Regions from separate parts of the Alkalihalobacillus sp. MEB130 genome, predicted to be linked through region 4. Evidence: riboswitches for the same ligand, from Rfam matches in the RefSeq annotation. Region 4 holds a riboswitch; each other region holds the start of a gene.

Region 1 (3,563 bases), on a different contig from region 4:
GTGCTACAATAGATGGCCCATCCGCATAATTCGCTTTTAAAGTTGCTTTATATGTTTCAGAGTCTATTTCTATTTTCGTTATATCAACTTTAACGGTCCTCTCACCTATCACCTTTGAAGAAGGAATGACTCCGTCTTGCAAGTAAAAATAGGGACCTACCTGCTGAATTTGAATTTCATTTCCTGCCCCATCTTTTACGACGTTTCCATTTCCATCAAGCAAATCTACATGATTTCCTCGGTATGACTCCATCTCATGAAGGACAAGTCTGAGCGCCCCTTCTGCTCTGTAAAACTCTTCTTGCGTTTCTACATTGGTTTCTATTGAATTTTTGCTATGTACCGTCACCTTCACGAGCATGGGAGCGGCAATTGAAAAAAGGACAATCACAACTAAAACGGTAACGAGAGCGCCCCCATATTGAGAAGATAAAAGAGTTTTCATATTCATTCGCTCACCTCATTTACAAACCTCGAATAGTGAATCGTCGACTCTAGCACGATCGAAGCGCGAGGTTTTGTAATTTCGAGCTTAACTTGGGTACTTGAATCAGATTCCGTTACTATAAACGTTTCAATCGATTGTGATAACACGCGGCCGTTTGCCCCAGGAAGCCTCATGTTTCCAAGAGTACCTTCCTTTTCATAAATCAACCAAACCGTCTCGTTTTTGACTAGTTTCATATTCGAATCCGATTCCCCAACCCATCTAGCATCGTCTCGCATTTTCTCTGTCATATATTCCATAATGCGCCTTGCTTCTATTTGCACTTCATTTTCTGCAATCACTTGTCTCTGGCCATCCATCGTATAGGAAATTAAGGAATAAGCAACTGGGAGAAACAACCCTAAAATCACAATAACAACCAACACTTCTACTAGCGTAAATCCTCTTTGATTCATCACGGCGTTCTCACCACCGTTACCAGTTCAATTTCGTTTTCACGAGCAACCTCGTTTGAACCGTTAGATACCGTTGTTTCATTTAATACTTTGACCGTCACTTCATGAAACGGACCTTCATAATCAGTAACACGAACGATGACAACGACTTCGTCATGCACGGCAGAGTTACTATAAAGGTTAGTAAGAAGCGTGTATCCACTACACTGACCTTCCATATTACTCCAACAATACTGTCCGATCCCAAGTGTTGGGGTTTGATGAACCACTTTTTCCATTACTTCTTGGGCAACATACGCTATATTCGTTTCTTTCCCCTGACTTTGCGAAACCGTAAGAGTGCTCACCATGAGAGTAACAAGAGGTACAACAATGATACCTGCAATAACAATGGCGACTAGCAACTCAATCAATGTCATACCTTTCTCGTTGTTCATGGTGTGTCCTCCTGTATATTTCTTAGATCAGTTCTTGCAACTATAGAAGAACAATAGTTTTATACTATGTATAAAACAATTTTTATTTTTATAAATAATAGAAAACTATTGTTTGAAAAAAGATGCCGCCACAAAAGGTGGCAGCACATCAAAACTAATCTTATTCCCCATCATTATCAAAATAGCCTTCTATTTGATTTAGGTCATCACCGATATGTTCTTCTATTATATCGAGTTGTTCATCAGACCTATCAATCCAACTAATTACGTTAGGTATTAAAATTGCAGCAAGTAGACCTAAAATCACAATAACAACTAATACCTCAATTAACGTAAAACCGCGTTGATTGTTCAATCCAAGTCGTTTCGTTAAAGCTTTCATCATTCGATGTTCCTCCCTGTTTTACGGAAATATATATCTTTAAGAGTGAAGCTCTTAAATACAAAAGTAGAATGCTAGTTATACCATAAAAAAAGGCCCAAACAAACCAAAGTAATGGTTGTAAAGGCCGGTTGCACCACTCGCTCCGTACGACTTAGGTGCCCAGTTACAAGTCGTATTTCATAGCTCCTTAAATATCATTTGTAGTTATTAAGAACTGGTTAAAATATACCATAATGTGTTTATTTATAGCAATAAAATCTTTTCGGTAAGAATAACCAGATAAATACAGTACATAAGACCCGGTTATTATCTAACTGTATTCATCTTACCAGGTTCATAAATTTTTTCAACATATTTCTATCTTTTTTGCAAGTTGTTTTGGTTTCCGTTATATTGCGCTCTATATATAAATAAATAGACAATCCACAGGAACATTCCTTACAAAAACCATCATATCTTCTCATACATAAATGCAGACTGATGCCACTTCTCCCTAACAGATGAGATAAAATATAATGAACCGGCTACAACTAACATTTCATCCTCACGTAGCGATCGTACTTCTTCTGTTAACGCTAGTTCCCAATCATCATTGTATTTCTTTTGTAATACTTGAGCTTGTTCAAATAGGGTTTGGCTCTCAGCTGCTCGAAAGAACTCAAAGCTAGTAAATGTGAAAGTAGCGTTCATCTTTTCAAAAGGCTTTAATAATACACTCATATCCTTTTCTTTCGTAGCCGCTAGTAAGAATCGGTAAGACTTTTCTGGATAATGCAGTTCAAGTGTTTTGGATAAGGATTCGAATCCTTCTTTATTATGAGCTCCATCAAGAATAATGAGAGGATTGTCACTAATTTGTTCAAACCTACCTGTCCACGTTGTGGCATGCATTCCAGAATAAAAGGCTTCTTCACTTACATAAAAGTCTGCATGGTTCGCGAGTAACTCAATTGCTTTAAACGCAACAGCCGCATTTTGTCTTTGATGCGGACCTGGCATTTGAATCCTTACATCATTGTACTTAGTCGATACGCTTTCTAATGTAAAAACTTGAACTCTTCCATCAACAACAGACAAACGTTCTGAAAAATCCGTTCCTAACTGGTAAAAGGAAGAATGACTTTTGTTAGCTGTATCCTCTATTAGTTGCTGCGCCACTTTTTGGGAAACACCTGAAACAATTGGCACGTTCTCTTTAATAATGCCAGCTTTTTCAGACGTAATTTCCTCCAACGTGTCCCCTAAAATGTGCATATGATCAAACCCAATCGAAGTAATAACCGATACAAGAGGTGTGATGACATTCGTCGAGTCAAAACGACCGCCTAATCCAACTTCGACTAAAGCAATGTCTGGCTTAGCGACGTTTGCAAAGTAATCAAACATGATGGTTGTAATGACTTCAAATTCAGTTGGGCTTCCTAGTTCGGTTTGTGCTAGTTCCTCTACAAGAGGTCGAACACGATTCGCCCCAGCGACAAGAGCCTCTTCTTCAATTGGTTTCCCATTAATCGAAATTCGCTCTTCAAAACACTCAATAAACGGAGATGTAAATGTTCCCACTTTATATCCAGCCGCTTCTAGCACATGCCTCATAAAGCTGACCGTTGAACCTTTTCCATTTGTTCCACCGATATGAACGGTTTTTAGCTTTAATTCAGGATTATCTAAACGCTCCAGCATCCATTCCATTCGTTTTAAACCAGGTTTTATTCCAAATGGCAACAAGCTATGTATCCATGCAATGGCTTCTTCTCCTGTTTTCATCGCTTCATCCCTCCAGTCTCTAACGTTCCGCTCTCTCTTTTCCTTGTTTCATAATAACGTAGAATGTTGTC
Region 2 (3,563 bases), on a different contig from region 4:
AAAACACGTCCCCTCCACACAACACCAAACGATAAAGTGGTAAAACACTCATTCGCTCAAACCCTTTGATTGCCAATTGATAATCGAGACCCTCGGTTTCTTTAAGTGTAAACTGGATAGGAGGTGCCCCTTCCACCAGTTTGAATCGTTCAAATGCATGACCATCATGCATAAGCGAAATGAATGGGGCTTTTGAGAATAAAGCGATAAGGTCCTCCCTAGAGGATGGCGGAATCAGTAATGTCTGATTCGTATCAGCAGGCATTGCTTCGAGAAAGGCTTTTTCATCATGAATAATCTTAATAAGCTGTTGTATAACGGCATCTGTTTCCTCGGAGAAACAGTGAATGCTCGGGTCATAGATACCTACACTAGGTTTACCTTGTTTCACATTTTCTAGAAACTCTCGTATGTTTTGTACTTTGGTCTTCCCGATCTCAACTTCCATTCCAAGGAAGAGCTGATTTCTTCCGATCAAAACAGGTTTAATGGTAAACCTGACATTCAGAACTTCCCTTTTTTCAAAATAACGTTGCTGGCCACTTGATTGTGTTACTTTTTCTTGAAAAAGAGAGATAAAGTCTTTTGTTAACTCACCATAGGCAGCTAATTCGGCTTGTACACGTAAAGGAGATGTTCCTTGACGTTGCAGATCATAAATCGAAAGTAAAACGGCCGCAATATGTTGGCAGCTTTTTTGAAAATTGGCTAAGGTAGGACAACTGCATGTCATCTGAATGTCCCCAGCTTCTCCTTTTTCAATGGTGACATGAAAGTCTTCCTTCCCGCTAACGGTCGCCTTACAGAAATCAAAGCTGTACTCTTGAAATGTCACTTTATTGGAACGATAAAAAGAGTCCCCTTTTTTATAGGAGACCGTACCGCATATTTCTTTAATCATCTTGTGAGTTAGTTTCATCTCCATGACTTCCGCTCTCTTCTTTGATTTCGTCGTTAATTAAACCCTATCACAATTTGAATGAACAAAAAAGGTCAAGCTTATGGCATCACGCTATGATGAATCATGATCTCTATGAGCTTTCTTTCGCTTACTTAAGTAGGTAATACCTTGAATTGACCCACTCCCAGGATTTTCCTCTCTAAAGAATTTCCTTAAACGCTTCGGCTCCTTCTTTTAATCGGCTTGAATTTTCTTTCATGTTGTTAAACTCTTCAACGGCTTCGTTGATCAGCATTTGGTTTTTCTGTATATTGGTTTGGGTCTTGCCGATTTTTTCGATTTCTGTTGTCATTGCTTCGATATTGCAATGAATCTCTTCTACCACTGATTTGACTCGATCAGATAGCTTTTTCACTTCAATAGCGACTATATTAAATCCTCTGCCATGTTCACCTGCTCTTGCCGCTTCTATCCCGGCATTGAGAGATAAAACGGTCGTCTGGGCAGATATGTCACGAATGTTTTTTAAACTGACTTTAACTAACTTTATTTGATCACTTAAGTTTTCGAGAATTTCAATGTTTTTATTTGAGTCATTTGTGACAACATCTGTATTTGAAGAAACACTCATAATCGTTTCGATCCCTTTTTTTGAGCTCTCTTGAAGGGTTTCTGAAATATGCTGTAGCTTTTCTACGAGATCATTTACCGTTTGCTCTCGATCCGTTATATCGCTAGCCAATTTTAAGACAGCGACGACGACTCCTTCTTCATTCAGCACAGGCGAATAAGAAGCATGTAGCCAAATCGGCTCACCACCTTTTTTGACTCGTAAAATTTTCTCATTGAAGTTTTGTCCACTTTTTAATTTTCCCCAGAATTCCTCATACTCGCTACTGTTGGCAAATTCCGGAACACAAAAACGTTTATGGCTCAATCCGATTAGTTCTTCTGCTGCATATCCCATTCCTTTAGCAAAGTTCTCGTTTGCCCAAAGAACCTCTTTATTCAAGTTAAACGTAATCATCGCATAAGATCGATTGAGTGCTTCTAATGCAGCTTCTTGATTCACAATTTTTGATAGTACACTAATATGGCTCATTCTTATAACTCCTCTATTATTTGCTCATGATTTGTTCATTCGTACATAGACTTCCATAAACGTTAATCTTCATCTCTTACAAGAAAAAGTTGTATACAGACTAGCCATTTCCTTCTCATTTCTGTCCATAAAAAAAGAAACCTGTTTTGCCAAATGGTTTCGATCTATTCCTTTGGTAGCCCGGCGACCATGTCGTAAGAGTTAGGCCCGTAGCTTTGCGTCACTCCCTTTCGAAAGTTTTGCCTTTTTCTATTAAGTTGTTGTCATCTAGTAAAGTCGATTTAGATGAAACTAATCGTTATTCTTACTATTTACTTCCATAATATCATAAAAAGAAATTTTGGGGGAAAAGTCCATTAGCGTTGTAAAATATCCAAATTCAGGTAGTATCTCTCAGTGTTTATCTTTTTGGACCACGGCTGAGCTTGCAAGTATAACTTATAAGCATGGATAAAATTGAAGAGGCGAAATCTTCTCGATTAGTTGAAAAGTATTACTTACTCAGTTTCAAATCTACTAGTTGACTTCTCTTAAAAGTCTCTTTATAGTTACACGTATGTTTACTTTAACACTTAAAAGCGTTTAAGCGTTCTTGTGCTAAGGAACAAATCTATTATATTTTGAAAGTATTCGTATCTTTTTAAACTATGTTTCAAAGGTATGGCTTAGGAAGGAAGAAAGAAAATGATTAAATTAAGAGGATGGGAAGCTCTTCTTATTATTGGAATGATTTTAAGTGTGATCGGGGTTTCGCTAATTCACTTCGCTGCACATCCGCATGTACCGATTTTCATAGTAATTATCCTTATTATTGGCTATGGACTACTAAAACGTGTACCATGGCCTGCTTTGGAAGAGGGAATGATTAAAGGGGTAAAATCAGGTATCGTACCAATTATGATCTTCATGCTAATTGGGGTCCTTATTGCCGTCTGGATGGCATCGGGAACGATTCCTACGTTGATAGCGTATAGTTTTCAAATTGTTTCAACTGATTATTTCTTACCAAGTGCCTTCATCGCAACGGCGATTATGGGTATATCAGTAGGAAGCGCCTTTACAACGGTCTCTACCATCGGTGTTGCGTTTATGGCTGTAGGAACGATTCTAGGTATTCCTATGGCGATGGTAGCAGGAGCGGTTATTTCTGGTTCTTTAGTGGGCGATAAGTTGTCTCCATTATCCGATACAACCAATCTCGCATCATCTGTTGCCAAAACGGATTTATTTGAACATATACGTCATATGTTGTGGGTTGGTATCCCTGCTTTTGCAATCTCACTTATCTTATTTATTATCATTGGACGTACAAATACAACAGTCAATCCTGAAAGTATGGAGGAAATGCTTACTTCCTTACAAGAAGCAGCTATCGTTCATCCTTTTGCACTACTACCAGCTGTCTGTATTATCGTTATGGCCATTATGAAAAAATCAGCCATACCAACTATGATTCTTGGTATTGTAGTAGGAATCGCCACCTCTATCATTCTTCGAGGAGATATCATGATTGCAGATTGGATGAACCTTATTCAAAATGGGTATATGTCAGGTGCAGCA
Region 3 (3,563 bases), on a different contig from region 4:
TGATCGCGTACTAGCTAGCCGATTAGGTGCTCATGCCGTTGATTTATTATTGGATGGGAAATCAGGACTAGCAGTGGGGATAGAGAAGAATCAACTAGTTAGTTACACCTTTGATGATGTTTTTTCAAAGCCTCATGAGATCGATACAAAAATGTATGACTTATCAAGTCAACTTTCCATTTAAAAAAAGACGTGCCAGCTTTTTATGTAGCTGGCACGTTTTTTAATGGCTGTTTTTGTTGTTTTTAAGGCGTATGTGTTCACCACATGCTCGTTCCATTGCGCTTCCCCGAATCTGTTAAAAAGTGCTCGATTATTTCGGACTTGAAAAGGAGCTTCGATCCGCTCCCGGGATGGGGGGCACGCTTTCCGCAGGCGGGCGTTGAACTAACCGGCTTGCGCCGGTGGATTTCAACTTGCCCTTCCCTCCTGCAGGAGTCGGCCCTCCCATCCCGTCCGCTTTGTTGAGAGGAAAGATAGAAATTCCCTACTATTCAACGATCAAAAATAATAGGAGAATTAGCGTGAAAAGGCCTTTGAGAAATGAAACTCAAAGGCCTTTGTCTACAGTCTGAAGTTTAATTTTCATCAAACATTTCACTATCAGTTTATTTTATAATGTAGATATTACATAGATGTGGTGAATCTAATGATATCAAGGAGGTTGAAAACTGGTTAATCAGTTTACTCTACACTTTTTATTTCATTACGTTTGAAGAACCATACATATAATAGTCCAGCAAAAAAGATAAATCCGCCATAGCCGACAGCAGGATACAAATACGTAACCAATGTTGAAAATCCAACCTGGCTAACGATGAAAGCGGCAAATGTTGTTCCAACGATGAGCCATATGCGGTGTTTCTGATCAACAAAGGTCATCCGAGAAACAAAGCCGTACAGATTGCTTACAGCGGTTGAAAAAACAGCAGATAACAAAACAACCGCAAACAAAAGTTGAACGATAGGTGAAATAAGCGACGCAATATAAATCATCGGTACTTCTACATGAGCAACGTCTGTAATATTAGATAATACACTAAAATAAATGGCGACCACACCAACACCAAGTCCAAGCGCACCTAAAAGTGCTCCCCACAACAGGGTACTTTGGTTTTTGGCATTGGGTCCAATCGGAGCTAAAATGGCAACAGCAATGACTAAATTAAAAGAAGCGTAATTCAAAGCAGCAACAAACCAGTTAGGAGCCGCACCGACTAGAGTAGTCGTTAATTCAAGGTCAGCACTTGTAACAGGACTACGGTAAATTCCATATATCGCAATAAAAAGGACAGCCACTAGCAATACAGGTACAACAAAACTGATCGCATTAATAACCCCTTTGATTCCACGAATAACCGTAAATAGAGCAACTACAGCCATGAAAATCGTTCCCCACCAGGAAGATAACCCGAACTGTTCGACAAATATAGCTCCAGATCCAGCAATCATAGCAGCGAGCGCACCAAATAAAAAGATCGTTATAATCAAATCAATAAGCGATCCTAGCCATCTTCCATTTGAAAATCGGACAACTTCAACGTAAGCAGAGGCACTTAATGCTCGTCCAATTACTAATATCATATAACCAAAGATAAAAAATAGGGCAGATGCTAATACAATTCCCCAGATTCCAAGCAATCCAAACGCACTAAAAAATTGGAGTACTTCTTGACCAGAAGCAAAGCCAGCACCTACAATGGTTCCAATATATGTTGCTGCAATTTTAAATGCATTAATATTTGTAGGTGAATCAGTTGCCACAGAAAACACCACCAATGTGAGTATTTGTAAGAATTCTTAGTATGGATGTTATGGGAGATTCTTATTAGCTTTTCAAAAGTTAGAATAATTGCTCTTTTAATCGAAAGGTGTTGTTTTTTGTCGTATTATCCTATAATATAACTATAGTACCAATACAAATGAACGATATTATGATAAAGGCAAACTATTTGAAAAAATAGGACGCAAAGCTTAGGGTCTAAGGTAGGAATACTATGATCGCCTGGTTACCAAGTATGTTACATATTTATGTGATTTTTTTGGCTATTCTGCATCCACTTGTAGAATAGCTTTTTTGATAAGTTTTTTAGCAACTGAGGGGGAACACACATGATGGAAGGTAGAAACGAAACGTTACATTGGCAAAACGAAATCGTGGGGATGCTTGCAGCAAACAAACCCCTTTCATCCATTTTAAAAACAGTCGTAGCAAGCGTCGAGTTGCAGCTTCACGGGGCGATTTGTTCCATATCATTATATAACCAGTTCCAAAACAAATTAGAGAGACCGTTTTCATTAAATCTTTCGGATGAGTACTTGATGGAAATTAATGGATTAGAAGTTGGTCCAAACGCGGGGTCTTGTGGAACAGCCGTATACAAGAGGCAAACAACGATTGTTTCTAATATAGAAACGAACTCACTATGGGATGACTATCGAACACTTGCAAACAAGCATCATTTAAAATCCTGTTGGTCTATTCCTATTTTTTCACCAACGAACAACGTACTCGGTACGTTTGCTCTTTATTTTAAAGAAAATCGTGAAGCTACAGGAAAGGAACTTGCTCAACTAGAGCAATTTGCACAACTTTGTGGGATTGCCATTGATTATAAACATACGAAAGAGGAAATGTACACGATCAAACATATTGATTCATTAACAGGCTTAGCGAATGCTTCACAATTTAAAAGAGAGGCGAAGCAAGCGATTGATCAAGCAAAAAAAGAAAACAAGATCGTGTCGTTTTTATTTATCGATCTAAATCGCTTCAATTTAATTAACAACATCGGAGGATACGACGCGGGGGATAAGGTGTTAAAAGAGGTTACAAAGCGCCTAGTACAACATATACCACCTACCGCTCTACTTACACGATGGAATAGTGATAAATTTATTATTTTGTATCCTAATACTACGGCTGAGAAGATGAAGCAAAATAGTGAACAGATTATTGAATTATTATCAACACCAGTCCAGTGGGAGGAACATGATTTTATTTTAACGTCAAGCATTGGAATAAGTAGTTTTCCACTAGATAGTGAAAATGTTGATGATCTTATCAAACATTCAGAATCTGCGATGAATGATGCGAAGCTAAAGGGAATGAATCAAGTGCGCAGATATTCACCGTCAATGGACAATCAGTTATCGAATCGGTTGTTAATAGAGAAAGAATTAAGACAAGCGATTACGACTGAGGACTTTGTTTTACATTATCAATCACAAGTAACGCTAACCAATAACGAAATGGTTGGAGTCGAAGCACTCGTTCGATGGTCGCACCCAACGATGGGGATGATTTCACCTGCAAGTTTTATTCCGATTGCGGAAGAAACAGGCTTAATCATTCCTCTTGGGGAATGGGTCCTACGAACAGCGTGTCAACAAATGAAGCAGTGGGAACAAGAGGGACTTCCGCCTATTCGTTTATCAGTGAATTTATCGAGCGTACAACTGAGACAGCGTAACTTAATTGATAAAGTGAAGGAAATTTTGGAGGAAACGGAGATTGATCCATCAAGATTAGTTCTGGAAGTAACGGAAAGTACGCTCGTAAG
Region 4 (3,563 bases):
CGATTTCAAACGACGGTACAGGCTTTGCGAGAAGCCAACCATTTACCTTCAGATATGATTCATATTGGACAAGTGTTAACAATCCCAAGCACATCAGGTACTTCTTCCCCTACCCAAAACCAAACGGTAACAAGAACCGAAACGACGCATACAGTACGTTCTGGGGATACAATGTGGGGACTTAGTCTGCAATATGGAGTTCCTTTTAATGAGTTGTTAACTTTTAATAATATGACAGATCGTAGTACGTTAAGGGTTGGTCAAACCATTAGGGTTCCGGTCTTTCATGTCCCAGTGAGACCTGTGGTTAGTGCTCGTCACGGAGAACTGCTTGATTGGTGGACAGAGGCTAGATATGTGTATTCAACAGGGAAAATTGCAACCATTACAGATTTTGACACAGGAAGAACGTTTCAAGTGAGACATACTATGGGTGGTAACCATGCTGATAGCGAGCCATTGACGGCAAGAGACACGCAAACCATTAGGGAAATTTGGGGAGGAAGTTTTAACTGGACACCTCGAGCAATTATCGTTGAAGTTGATGGAAGACGACTAGCGGCCGCGATGCACTCAATGCCACATGGAGACCAGGTGATTCGCGATAATAATTACAACGGCCATTTTTGTATTCATTTTTTAAATAGCCAACGTCATAGTGATGGACTAATACAGGATACGATGCAGGCGCAAGTGAGGAGAGCGGCTGGAAGGTAGAGATGGACGAAGGAGTTCTTTTAGCTTGCGTCATAAAGGATAAACTGCGGCAGAAACCTTAAACCCGGGGGACGGTTCTTCGTGAAGCGCTGATGAAGGACAAAGTAAGGGAGAAACGTAAGTAGAACGTCCTTCACCAAGCCGATGAAGGACGAATAGAGGCGAATCGTAAAGGAAAAGTCCTTCATAAGGTTGATGAAGGACAAATCAAGGAAGTAACCAAAAGGAAACGTCCTTCATAAGGCTGATGAGGGACAATTGAAGGCAGAAACCTAAAGAGAAAGTCCTTCATAATACTGTTGAAAAAACGTACCGCATTGGTTTAATCCAATGCGGCTTTTTTAATAAAGGCCCTCATTTATTCTCTCATGTCATAGAGACAGTTAAATATAATAATGTAAAATCTCTCTGTATAATCTATGATAAATATGTAGAATTGTGTAAAATAGACTAAGAGAGAAAACATTTAAACGATACTAGCAAACTTGGACGCAAAGCCACGGGCCTAAGGAAAAGACTATGGTAGCCGGGTTGCCGAAAAAACTGATAGGTGTATATCTGTTTTGAGGTATTCGCCTATCAGTTTTTTTAAAGGGTATAAAAGAGAAGGAGCTTGTCTTATGAGAATGATCCACATCGAAGAATACAATCAACATACTATGCAACTAGCTAAGCCGATTTTTGACTCAAAGCGAAGAGTGTTGCTAGGAGCAGGAACGATCATCCATCCGAAGTATCATGCGAAGTTAGTGGAGATTGGTGTCAAATACTTATTTATAGAAGACGCAAAATCACATGGGATCTCACTAGAAGAAATGATGGATATGCCAACTTGGTTGGATATCATAGCAGTTACAGAAACAGCGTATCAAGCTTCAAAAGCGAATCAGTCTTTGCCACTTATCCCCATTCAACAAGCAGTGAAAAAATTAATTGAAGAAGTCAAAAAGCGTAATGCGATTATGCTTATTCCGACTACGGCGGTGGATCAAGGACTAGCCTTATATGCGCATGTGGTGAACGTTACGTTAATTGCTTTGCAGATAGGGAAAAAGCTACGTTATACATATAGCCAGCTTAATGATTTAGGAGTAGGATGCTTGCTGCATGACATTGGCAAAACAAGGACTACAAACAAAGAGGATCATCCGCAAGTCGGGTTTGACATCATAAGAGCGAACCGTGAAATTAGTTTGGTGTCAGCTCATATTGCTTATCAGCATCATGAAACATTCGATGGAAAAGGATATCCGCGCAAGCTTTCGGACAATCAAATTTTGGAATTTGCACAAATATGCACGGTTGCAAATGATTATGATCATATGATCTCAAAAGAAGGATACCTGCCACACGAAGCGATTGAACAAATTATGGCGTTATCTGAAACGACGTATAGTTACCGAGTTGTTCTCGCTTTTAGTCAAGCCATTATTAGTTACCCGCCAGGCACTCAGGTTCAGTTGAATATAGGAAGCAAAGGAAAAGGCATTGTAACAAGAATTCAATCCAATCCACATCGGCCGATTGTTCGTCTGCTAGAAGTGAATAAAGAAATAAACTTGAGTGATCAGCCTACTATAATTGTGGAGAGTATAATAAGAGAAAAGAATTGATTAATGAGAAGAGAAAGGGAGCTTACACACAAGAAGTAGCAACCTTTCTCTTTTTCCTTATGACTAACTTTTTCCCTATATGTACAGTGTAAATACAACTAATGTATAATATTGTTGTATATTGTGTAAAAAAGTCGAAAATTGTAGAATTGATTATAAGACTATTAAGATAGTATTCATTAAATTAACTCGGGGGACAACCATGAAAACGTTTAATAACATGAAAATGGCAACAAAGATTAACGTGTTAGTTTTAACGATTCTATTCATTTTTGCTATAGTGATTGGAATCGTCGTACAGCATCTAGTCGCAGATGGGGTAAAAGATAGTGCGGTTGAAAAAGCTCGTTCAGATATGTATTTGTCTTTTAAGGCTATTGACCAACGCTATCCTGGAGAGTGGGAAATCAAAGATGGTTCCCTTTATAAAGGAGAGACACAAGTCAATGATAATTTTGAGATGGTCGATTATATCGCAGAAATGACGGGTGGGACGGTCACAATTTTTCAAGATGATACTCGTGTCACTACGAACGTATTAGTAGATGGACAGCGGGCGATTGGGACACAAGCGTCAGATATGATCATCGAGCATGTTTTGCAAAATGGACATAACTACTTTGGGGAAGCGAATGTAGCTGGTGTTATGAGTCAGACGGCTTATCAACCTATTAAAGATGCTAGTGGTACTACAATCGGAATGTGGTTTGTCGGAGTGTCTCAGCACTTTATTGATGAGACCATATCTAAAATTTTGACGGGACTTATCGTCGTACTTGTCATTGGTGTGGCAATTGCAGTTGTAGTTGTCCTTTTATTTGCAAATCAAATTAGAAAGCGGTTGGCAAACGTTGGACAAGCTCTAGCGATGGCTGGAAACGGAGACTTTACAACAAACGTAAACGATCGTTCTAAAGATGAAATTGGACAGCTAGCTCAAAACTATCAATCGATGAAAGAAAATTTATCATTGCTCATTAAGGAAGTAATCGAAACGTCTGAGCAAGTGGCAGCCTCTTCTGAACAATTATCAGCAGGAGCAGAAGAAACGAGTCGAGCTACCGATCAAATTTCAGAATCGATTCAATCTGTTGCGTCTGGTTCTGAAAATCAAGTGATGACAACCGGTCAAGCCAATTCAGCAGCTTCTGGAATATCAGGAAATATGAAGCAAATTACGAGTCATGTAAAAACCGTAACAGATTCAGCTCAACTGACAAAAGAAAAGGCCGA

What was found. A riboswitch is a leader RNA that binds a small molecule or an ion and turns the genes downstream of it on or off. The one in region 4 is predicted to bind cyclic di-GMP.
Region 1: linked by a shared signal. The riboswitch ahead of N0O92_RS04635 (type II secretion system protein) and the one ahead of N0O92_RS00985 (HD-GYP domain-containing protein) in region 4 are both predicted to bind cyclic di-GMP.
Region 2: linked by a shared signal. The riboswitch ahead of N0O92_RS16725 (methyl-accepting chemotaxis protein) and the one ahead of N0O92_RS00985 (HD-GYP domain-containing protein) in region 4 are both predicted to bind cyclic di-GMP.
Region 3: linked by a shared signal. The riboswitch ahead of N0O92_RS12835 (bifunctional diguanylate cyclase/phosphodiesterase) and the one ahead of N0O92_RS00985 (HD-GYP domain-containing protein) in region 4 are both predicted to bind cyclic di-GMP.

What each region holds. Positions count from the first base shown of each region.
Region 1 covers NZ_JAOANA010000003.1:220,817-224,379, reverse strand. The annotation lists gene N0O92_RS04650 (hypothetical protein) at 1-451, opposite strand, end outside; gene N0O92_RS04645 (prepilin-type N-terminal cleavage/methylation domain-containing protein) at 448-903, opposite strand; gene N0O92_RS04640 (type IV pilus modification PilV family protein) at 903-1,340, opposite strand; gene N0O92_RS04635 (type II secretion system protein) at 1,501-1,725, opposite strand; cyclic di-GMP riboswitch class II at 1,839-1,921, opposite strand; gene N0O92_RS04630 (bifunctional folylpolyglutamate synthase/dihydrofolate synthase) at 2,176-3,492, opposite strand.
Region 2 covers NZ_JAOANA010000017.1:57,157-60,719, forward strand. The annotation lists gene N0O92_RS16720 (SNF2 helicase associated domain-containing protein) at 1-925, opposite strand, end outside; gene N0O92_RS16725 (methyl-accepting chemotaxis protein) at 1,101-2,003, opposite strand; cyclic di-GMP riboswitch class I at 2,175-2,257, opposite strand; gene nhaC (Na+/H+ antiporter NhaC) at 2,688-3,563, shown strand, end outside.
Region 3 covers NZ_JAOANA010000011.1:131,309-134,871, reverse strand. The annotation lists gene pfkA (6-phosphofructokinase) at 1-184, shown strand, start outside; gene N0O92_RS12840 (YkvI family membrane protein) at 685-1,764, opposite strand; cyclic di-GMP riboswitch class I at 1,933-2,017, shown strand; gene N0O92_RS12835 (bifunctional diguanylate cyclase/phosphodiesterase) at 2,113-3,563, shown strand, end outside.
Region 4 covers NZ_JAOANA010000001.1:191,129-194,691, reverse strand. The annotation lists gene N0O92_RS00990 (LysM peptidoglycan-binding domain-containing protein) at 1-717, shown strand, start outside; cyclic di-GMP riboswitch class I at 1,186-1,256, shown strand; gene N0O92_RS00985 (HD-GYP domain-containing protein) at 1,338-2,330, shown strand; gene N0O92_RS00980 (methyl-accepting chemotaxis protein) at 2,533-3,563, shown strand, end outside.